Linked DNA regions of Rhodopseudomonas palustris HaA2. The protein of the gene in region 1 interacts with the protein of each later gene in a pairwise test. Links are inferred from orthologs where the notes say so. Each region holds a gene or a part of one and is shown in the gene's direction. Other genes may lie near its edges.

Region 1 (4,532 bases):
CACCGGGCCGATGATCGACAGGCTCGGGCTGTTGATCTCCTGGCACTTGGCTTCGAGCCGGGCAACCAGTTCACCCTCCAGCAGGGTGAACAGCACGATGCCGGGCGATTCCTCGATCTCCTGCAGCACGCGGTCGAGCTGCTTCTGGCTGCGCACCAGCGGGTAGACGTGCTCCACCGCATTGACATTGGCGTATTGCGCCGCGACCGCGCGGGACACCGTGATCAAGGTTTCGCCGGTCGAGTCGGACACCAGATGGAGATGAAAATAGCTGCCGTCGGTCAGCATCATGACCCTGTGTATCCTGTGAACAACGGGGCGAAAGCCGCCGGATGGCGGCCCCGCGGCCGGCACGGGCGGGATAACCCGGTTTTTTCTTCACAGGCCTCGGGTGAGGAAATCGTCACGGGATGGTGTCGAGGTTAGCGGGTGAATGTGGATTTGTCTCTTGATAAAGAGACCGGATCACGGCGCGAGCGCCCGTGTTCAAAGGTCCAAGCCGTTTCAGGCAGACATCGCCCTGGGCTGTGCACATGTGGATGGTGCAAGGACAAGCCGCAGCGTCTGTTGCGCCGGCACAATCCCCCGACACTACGACTCAAACCCTAAGAATCTATAAATATTGTTTAGAGGAGTGGAGCTTGCGGAAAACTCCGTGATCGCGCATTCGAGTAACGCGCTGTGCGGGCGGTGCGTTCCAGATCGGCTCTGGAATTCCGCGCGGCCGGTGGGGCGACCGATGATCGACTGGACCGATATCTATCTTTGGGTGAAGACCCTGCACGTCGTCGCGGTGATCTCGTGGATGGCCGGAATGCTCTACATGCCGCGGCTGTTCGTCTACCACTGCAGCGCAGAGATCGGCTCGGTTCAGTCCGAGACCTTCAAGATCATGGAACGCCGGCTGTACAAGGCGATCATGAATCCGGCCATGATGGTCGCCTGGGCCGCCGGCCTGGTGATCGCCTGGGAGCAGAGCTATTTCACCTCCGGCTGGTTTCACGCCAAGCTCGGCGCGGTGGTGCTGATGACGGTGATCCACCTGATGCTGGGGCGCTACGTGCGCGATTTCGCCGCAGACCGGAACACGCGGACACATAAATTCTATCGGGTGATCAACGAGATACCCACGGTTCTGATGATCGCCGCAGTGATCTTTGTGATCGTCAAGCCGTTCTGATGGCGAAAAATCGGGCGATGGCGGGACACTGAACGCCTTGCGTGCGGCCTGACGATTTTCTATAGTTCGGCTGTCCCACCTAAAAGCAGGCGAATGTGGTTGCGATCTGGTTTTGTTTGAACCGGCCGCCGCATCGGGTTTGAAGCCTCTCCGCACCTTCCTTGCTCAAAGACGTCATCGACCCGAAGACCTGCGGCCTCTCTGTATTTTCCAGTCCCCCGCTCTCTTCCGCTGACGAATCCCCTCTCTCGGTTTTATTCCACAGGACCATCCCAATGCGGGAAATGAAACTTTCAGACCTCAAGGCCAAGACGCCGGCCGAGCTCGTCTCGTTCGCCGAAGAGCTGGGGGTCGAGAATGCCAGCACGATGCGCAAGCAGGAGCTGATGTTCGCCTGCCTGAAGCAACTGTCGGCCAAGGAAACCGATATCATCGGTGAAGGCGTCGTCGAGGTTCTGTCCGACGGCTTCGGCTTCCTGCGTTCGCCCGATGCCAACTATTTGCCGGGTCCGGACGACATCTACGTTTCGCCGTCCCAGATCCGCCGTTTTGGCCTGCGCACCGGCGACACCATCGAGGGCCACATCCGCAGTCCGAAGGAAGGCGAACGCTACTTCGCGCTGCTCAAGGTCAATACGCTGAACTTCGAGGACCCCGAGAAGTCCAAGCACAAGGTCAATTTCGACAATCTGACGCCGCTGTTTCCGGACGAGCGCTTCCGGCTCGAGATCGACGATCCGACCCGCAAGGATCTGTCGGCGCGGGTGATCGACATCGTGGCGCCGATCGGCAAGGGTCAGCGCGCGCTGATCGTGGCGCCGCCGCGCACAGGCAAGACCGTGCTGATGCAGAACATCGCGCATTCGATCACCGCCAATCATCCGGAATGCTATCTGATCGTGCTGCTGATCGACGAGCGGCCGGAAGAAGTCACCGACATGCAGCGCTCGGTGAAGGGCGAGGTGGTGTCCTCGACCTTCGACGAACCCGCGGTGCGCCACGTCCAGGTCGCCGAGATGGTGATCGAGAAGGCCAAGCGGCTGGTCGAACACGGCCGCGACGTCGTCATCCTGCTCGACTCGATCACGCGTCTGGGCCGCGCCTACAACACGGTGGTGCCGTCCTCCGGCAAGGTGCTGACCGGCGGCGTCGACGCCAATGCGCTGCAGCGGCCGAAGCGCTTTTTCGGCGCCGCGCGCAACATCGAAGAGGGCGGCTCGCTCACCATCATCGCCACCGCGCTGGTCGATACCGGCTCGCGCATGGACGAAGTGATCTTCGAAGAGTTCAAGGGCACGGGTAACAGCGAACTGATCCTCGACCGCAAGGTCTCGGACAAGCGCACCTTCCCGGCGATAGACATCTCGCGCTCCGGCACCCGCAAGGAAGAGCTGATCACCGATCCGCAACTCTTGAAGAAGATGTACGTGCTGCGCCGCATCCTCAATCCGATGGGCACCATGGACGCGATCGACTTCCTGCTCGACAAGCTGCGCAACACCAAGAACAACGCCGAATTCTTCGAGTCGATGAACACCTGATCGACCGCGGTTGGAAGCAAGTCTGCGAGGGCGCCCCGAAACGGGCGCCCTTTTTGCTGCGTGCGATTGAGCGTTGCGTCGGACGGTGGCACTCGGCAAGACAGACCGATGCATCCGAACGACCAGACCATCTTCGCCCTCGCGTCCGGCCGGCTGCCGTCGGCGCTGGCGATCGTGCGGGTGTCGGGCGCGCGCGCCAGGGACGTGCTGGCCGCGCTGACGGGGGCATTGCCGCCGCCGCGGACTGTGCGGCGGGTTCGGATTCGCGATGTAAATCATGAGCTTATCGACGACGCCGTGGTGCTGTGGTTCGCCGCGCCGGCGAGCGCGACCGGCGAGGATGTGGCCGAGTTTCACATCCATGGCGGCCGCGCGGTGCTGGCCGCGTTGGTCAAGGCTTTGGCTTCCTTCGACGATGTGCGGCCGGCGGAGCCGGGCGAGTTCACGCGGCGCGCATTCGAGAACGGCAAGCTCGATCTCACCGAAGCCGAAGGGCTCGACGATCTGATTCACGCCGACACCGAGGCGCAGCGACGGCTCGCGGTGCGGCAGCTCGGCGGTCTGCTCGGCGACAGGGCGCGGCGATGGCGGGCGCAGATCATCGAGGCGCTGGCACTGATCGAGGCCGGGATCGATTTCGCCGACGAAGGCGACGTGCAGGGCGAGCTGATGGCGCCGGCGCTGCGGACGATCGCGACGCTGCACGGCGAGATTGCAGAAGTGCTTGCGGCACAGGGCAAAAGCGAACGGCTGCGGGACGGGCTGGTGGTCGCGATCGCGGGGCCGCCGAATGTCGGCAAATCGACGCTGATCAATCGTCTGGCGCGCCGCGAGGTCGCGATCGTGTCGCCGCATGCCGGCACGACGCGTGATGTGATCGAGGTGCAGCTCGATCTCGGCGGTTATCCGGTGACGTTGATCGACACTGCGGGGATTCGTGAGAGCGAGGATTCGGTCGAGCAGGAGGGCGTGCGCCGGGCGAAGGCGCGAGCCGCGGAGGCGGACCTGGTGTTGTGGCTCGGCGCGGATGAGGCGATCGACGTAGCGGTCGAGGGCTCGGCGCCAGTCTGGCGGGTGCGGAACAAGATCGATTTGGTGCCGCAGGCCGATACCGTTGGAGCCGATTCTGGCGGCGCGGGTCTTGCGGCAAACCTGTGGCAAACCGAAGGCAACGTTGCCGCAAGGGAAGCGTTTGGGATTTCGGCGAAGCGGGGCGATGGCGTCGGCGATATGGTCGAGGCGCTGGCGGGATTCGCTGCGCAGTATTTTGCGGCGAGCGGGGAGGCCGCGGTGATCAGCCGGGAGCGGCATCGGCTTTTGCTGCAACAGGCCGAGGTCATGCTGCGGTGCAGCATGACTGTGGGCTTGGCACCGGAGTTGGTTGCGGAGGAACTCAGGCTGGCTGCGGGAGCGCTGGGGCGGCTGCTCGGCCGGGTCGATGTCGAAGACGTGCTCGGCGAGATCTTTGGCCGGTTCTGCATCGGCAAGTGAGATTGTCGAGAATATATAAATATAAATATATTCATTTCTTGATAGGTTCCGATCGAAGCCCGACCGGCAGGCCGAAACCGGATTTCGACTGCGATCTGGCGATGGCTGCGCCGTGGGCCGCTGCCGGGATTGTTTCACGTGAAACAAGCCTTGCGCGTCGATTGCTTGCAGCAGTTTGACCCTGACATGAAATTGAATCGTCATCTGGAGCGGTTTTGATGGAATCAGCGCTCGCGACCAAATGCCGCCGTCATCCTGAGGTGCCGCCGGGCCGCGCTGTGCGCGGCGCGGCGGCCTCGAAGGATGAGCCGCAGGCGCCT
Region 2 (4,508 bases), 2.2 Mb from region 1 along the record:
GGGCTGACCAAGCGGATGTTCTCGTCGGTGATGGAGTCGGCGGAGGTGCGCGACGAATGGCAAGGCGTGCTGAGCCTGCTCGGCATCGCCCACCTCGCGGCCATGCCGGTGACCAAGCTGGCCTACGGTCAGCAGCGGCTGCTGGATCTGGCGATCGGGCTCGCGATGAAGCCACGGGTCCTGGTGCTCGATGAGCCTGCCGCCGGCGTGCCGCACGACGAGTCGCCGCGGATTCTCGAAGCCATCGCCAGGATGTCGCCGGAGATCGCGATCCTGATGATCGAGCACGACATGGATCTGGTGTTCAAATTCGCCAAACGCGTGCTGGTGCTGGCGAATGGCGCCCTGATTTTCGAGGGCACGCCGGCGGAAGTGAAGCAGAACGACGCCGTCCGTCAGGCCTATCTGGGAAGCTATGCCGATGCCCGCAGCACGTCTTGAAGTCGAGCGCCTGAGCGCCGGCTATGGTTCAGTCGGCATCCTGAGCGAGATGAGTCTGGTCGTGCCGGCCGGCGGCCGATTGACCGTGCTCGGGCGCAACGGCGTCGGCAAGACCACGCTGCTCGCCACGATCATGGGCCTGACGTCGCACCAGGGCGGTGTGATCCGCGTCGACGATCGCGATGTGACGGGACTGAAGACCTACGCCCGTGCCGCCGCGGGCCTCGGCTACGTGCCGCAGACGCGCGACGTGTTCCGGTCGCTGACGGTCGAGGAAAATCTCTTCACCGGCCTCAAGGGCCGGCCGCGCTCCGAGCTCGACGAGGTCTACACGATTTTTCCGCGGCTCGCCGAGCGGCGGCATCACAACGGCGCCCAATTGTCGGGCGGCGAGCAGCAGATGCTGTCGCTGGCGCGCACGCTGCTGGGCAAGCCGTCGGTGCTGCTGCTGGACGAACCGCTCGAAGGGCTCGCCCCGGTGATTTGCGACCGGTTGATGGAAACGATCGTCGACCTGGCGCAGTCCGGAGAAATGACCGTGGTTCTGGTCGAGCAGCAGATCGAGCGGGCGCTCGATTTCGCCGACGACGTGATCGTCATCGAGCGTGGCCGGATCGCCTGGAGCGGGCGGACCGAACGCCTGCGTGGCGAGCGGGAACTGGTCGACGCCCTGCTCGGCGTCGGGATCGGGTGAAACGTCGCATCGCCACTGCGGTCGCGGGTCGCGATCCCGGATTGTGGCGGTCTGCCAAGTCTCTGGCAGAAAGACGGTTTTTCGCGCGTCGCGGACGGCCGGAGTGCTGCCTTGGGAGCCTCGTCGGGCCGCGGCCGGCTTGACGTTCGGCCGGACTCGCCATAAAAGGCCTCACTCGCTGCCGGCCCGTTTTGCGGATTTCCGGCGCGGCTTGATTTCCCGAAAACAGAGCCCGGTTGGCGGCTCATCCCCGGCGGAGCCGCCGGGGTTGGGCGCAACAGGGCTGTCTGGTTTTCGCAAACCCCGACATTCGACCGACCGATCTGGATCACATGATGGCCTTCAGCCCGTTCAAATTCCTGCAGGAAGTGCGGAGCGAGACCGCCAAGGTGACCTGGCCGTCGCGCCGTGAAGTCACGATCACCACGATCATGGTGTTCATCATGGTGGCGCTCGCTTCGATCTTTTTCTTTGCCGCCGACCAGGTGATCAGGATCCTGATCACCTTCGTGCTCGGCGTTTAACGGCAGGCCCCTCGACATGAGCATGCGCTGGTACATCGTCCACGCCTATTCGAACTTCGAAAAGAAGGTCTCGGAATCGATCCGCGAGCAGGCCAAGCAGCGCGGCCTGGAGGATCTGTTCGAACAGGTGCTGGTCCCGACCGAGAAGGTCACCGAGGTGCGCCGCGGCCGCAAGGTCGACGCCGAGCGCAAATTCTTCCCGGGCTACGTGCTGGTGAAGATGAACCTCACCGACGAAGCCTTTCACCTGATCAAGAACACGCCGAAGGTCACCGGCTTCCTCGGCGCCGAGAACAAGCCGATGCCGATCTCGGAAGCCGAGGCGATGCGCATCCTGCACCAGGTGCAGGAAGGCGTGGAGCGCCCGAAGGCGTCGGTGTCGTTCGAGATCGGCGAGAACGTCCGCGTCGCCGACGGCCCGTTCGCGTCGTTCTCCGGCGTGGTCGAGGAAATCGACGAGGCGCGGTCGCGCGTGAAGGTCGCGGTGTCGATCTTCGGTCGCGCCACGCCGGTCGAACTGGAATTCGGTCAGGTCGAGAAGGTCTGATCGGGCAAGTGTCATTGCCGGGGCCTGGCTCCGGTTATGGCGTCATTGCCGGGCTTGACCCGGCAATCCATCTTCTTCGAAAGATGCTTCTTGCGAAGAGCGATGGATGCCCGGATCAAGTCCGGGCGTGACGGGAGTGAGCGAGGCGAAGGCTTTGCTCTGAACTGACGTGGGAGGCCGATGACGATCGCCAGTCGTCGCAGGCCCCACCACGAAACCTGAAACCGCCGGCTGTGCCGGCAACAGGAGAAGAGTATGGCAAAGAAAGTGACCGGATACCTGAAGTTGCAGGTGCCGGCCGGTGCGGCGAACCCTTCGCCCCCGATCGGTCCCGCGCTTGGTCAGCGCGGCCTCAACATCATGGAGTTCTGCAAGGCGTTCAACGCGCAGACCCAGAAGGAAGAGAAGAACACCCCGATTCCGGTGGTGATCACGATCTACGCCGATCGTTCGTTCACCTTCGAGATGAAGACTCCTCCGATGTCCTTCTTCCTGAAGCAGGCGGCCAAGATCCAGTCCGGATCGAAGCTGCCGGGCCGTGACTCGGCCGGCAAGGTGACCTCGGCGCAGGTGCGCGAGATCGCCGAGAAGAAGATGAAGGATCTGAACTGCGACTCCATCGAGTCGGCCATGCGCATGGTCGAGGGCTCCGCCCGTTCGATGGGCCTCCAGGTCGAGGGGTAACGGACATGGCAATCGGTAAGCGTCTGAAGAAGGCTCGTGAAGGCATCGATCGCACCAAGCTGTATCCGCTCGACGAAGCGGTGAAGATGGTCAAGGAGCGTGCCGTCTCGAAGTTCGACGAAACCATCGAGGTCGCGCTCAATCTCGGCGTCGATCCGCGTCACGCCGACCAGATGGTCCGCGGCGTGGTGATGCTGCCGAACGGCACCGGCCGCACCGTGCGCGTCGGCGTGTTCGCGCGCGGCGCCAAGGCGGACGAAGCCAAGGCGGCGGGTGCCGACGTCGTCGGCGCCGAGGATCTCGTCGAGCAGGTCCAGGCCGGCAACATCAACTTCGACCGCTGCATCGCTACCCCCGACATGATGCCGCTGGTCGGCCGTCTCGGTAAGGTGCTCGGTCCGCGCGGCATGATGCCGAACCCGAAGATCGGCACGGTGACGATGGACGTCGCCGGCGCGGTCAAGGGCGCCAAGGGCGGCTCGGTCGAGTTCCGCGTCGAGAAGGCCGGCATCGTCCAGGCCGGCGTCGGCAAGGCCTCGTTCAGCGAAGAGAAGCTGGTCGAGAACATCAAGGCGCTCGCGGACGCGGTGACCAAGGCCAAGCCGACCGGCGCCAAGGGCACCTATATCCAGCGCGTCGCGGTGTCGTCGTCGATGGGCCCGGGCGTCAAGGTCGAGCCGGGTTCGGTTCACTAAGCCCGTCGCAGCCTTGCGGCAAACTCGAGGCAAACCAGGGGCGGATGGGGCAAACCCGTCCGCCCCTTTGTCTTTGCTTCCAAGATCAAGAAACGAGCGAAGGAGCCCGGTGTGACGGACAAGGTTCTGGTGTTTTCGCGGTTCGCGAAGTCGATGCTGACGCGGTTCGGCGAGCGGTTCGAACTGCTCGAGACCGGCGGCAAGCCGGCCGACGAAGTCTTCAGCGCGACCGAACTCGCCGGCGTTCGCGCGCTGCTGACCATGGGCGCGCAGCCGCTCGGCCGCGACACGATGGATCTGTTGCCGTCGCTCGGCGCGATCGTCTGCTACGGCACCGGCTATGACGGAGTCGACCTCGACGCCGCCGCCGAACGCAACATCCTGATCGGCAACTCGCCGGCGGCGAATGCCTCGGCGGTCGCCGATCTGGCGATGACGCTGCTGCTCGGGCTGATGCGACGGGTGATTCCGGCGGACGCTTACTTACGCAGCGGCGGCTGGTCGGGAGCGAGGCCGTCGCCGCTGCTCAAGCCACCGCGCGGCCTGACCGGCGCCAAAGTCGGCGTCTACGGCATGGGCGAGATCGGCCGCAAGATCGCGGCGCGGGTGGCGTCGTTCGAGACCGAGGTCGCCTATCACAGCCGCAGCCGTCACGACGTGCCGTATCGCTATGTCGGGAGCTTAAGCGAACTGGTCGACTGGTGCGACGTGCTGCTGATCGCGGTCCGCGCCGGCCCGGATACGCAGCGCATCATCGATGCGGAGATGTTGAAGCGGCTCGGCAAGGACGGCGTGGTGGTCAACATCTCGCGCGGCTCGGTGATCGACCAGCCGGCGCTGATCGCGGCACTGGCCGACAACACCATCGCCGGCGCCGGGCTCGACGTGTTCGAACAGGAGCCTTACGTGCCGGATGCGCTCAG

The links.
Region 2: the proteins of rho (region 1) and nusG interact in binary tests that used the Escherichia coli proteins (3 or more experiments, as listed by UniProt). The link is inferred for Rhodopseudomonas palustris HaA2 from one-to-one orthologs.

What each region holds. Positions count from the first base shown.
Region 1 is NC_007778.1:436,555-441,086, reverse strand. What follows is about bases 746-3,588. They hold rho (transcription termination factor Rho), read left to right. Parts: upstream 746-1,455; coding sequence 1,456-2,721; downstream 2,722-3,588. Other genes in these bases: mnmE (tRNA uridine-5-carboxymethylaminomethyl(34) synthesis GTPase MnmE), read left to right, coding at 2,830-3,588; hemJ (protoporphyrinogen oxidase HemJ), read left to right, coding at 746-1,180. Outside these bases: RPB_RS02005 (pyruvate, water dikinase regulatory protein), read right to left, coding at 1-288; more of hemJ, read left to right, coding at 740-745; more of mnmE, read left to right, coding at 3,589-4,212. UniProt on the Escherichia coli protein: Facilitates transcription termination by a mechanism that involves Rho binding to the nascent RNA, activation of Rho's RNA-dependent ATPase activity, and release of the mRNA from the DNA template.
Region 2 is NC_007778.1:2,624,092-2,628,599, forward strand. Bases 622-3,440 are described here. They hold nusG (transcription termination/antitermination protein NusG), read left to right. Parts: upstream 622-1,675; coding sequence 1,676-2,206; downstream 2,207-3,440. Other genes in these bases: RPB_RS11435 (ABC transporter ATP-binding protein), read left to right, coding at 622-1,135; secE (preprotein translocase subunit SecE), read left to right, coding at 1,471-1,659; rplK (50S ribosomal protein L11), read left to right, coding at 2,462-2,890; rplA (50S ribosomal protein L1), read left to right, coding at 2,896-3,440. Outside these bases: RPB_RS11430 (ABC transporter ATP-binding protein), read left to right, coding at 1-441; more of RPB_RS11435, read left to right, coding at 422-621; more of rplA, read left to right, coding at 3,441-3,585; RPB_RS11460 (2-hydroxyacid dehydrogenase), read left to right, coding at 3,697-4,508. UniProt on the Escherichia coli protein: Part of the processive rRNA transcription and antitermination complex (rrnTAC). The complex forms an RNA-chaperone ring around the RNA exit tunnel of RNA polymerase (RNAP).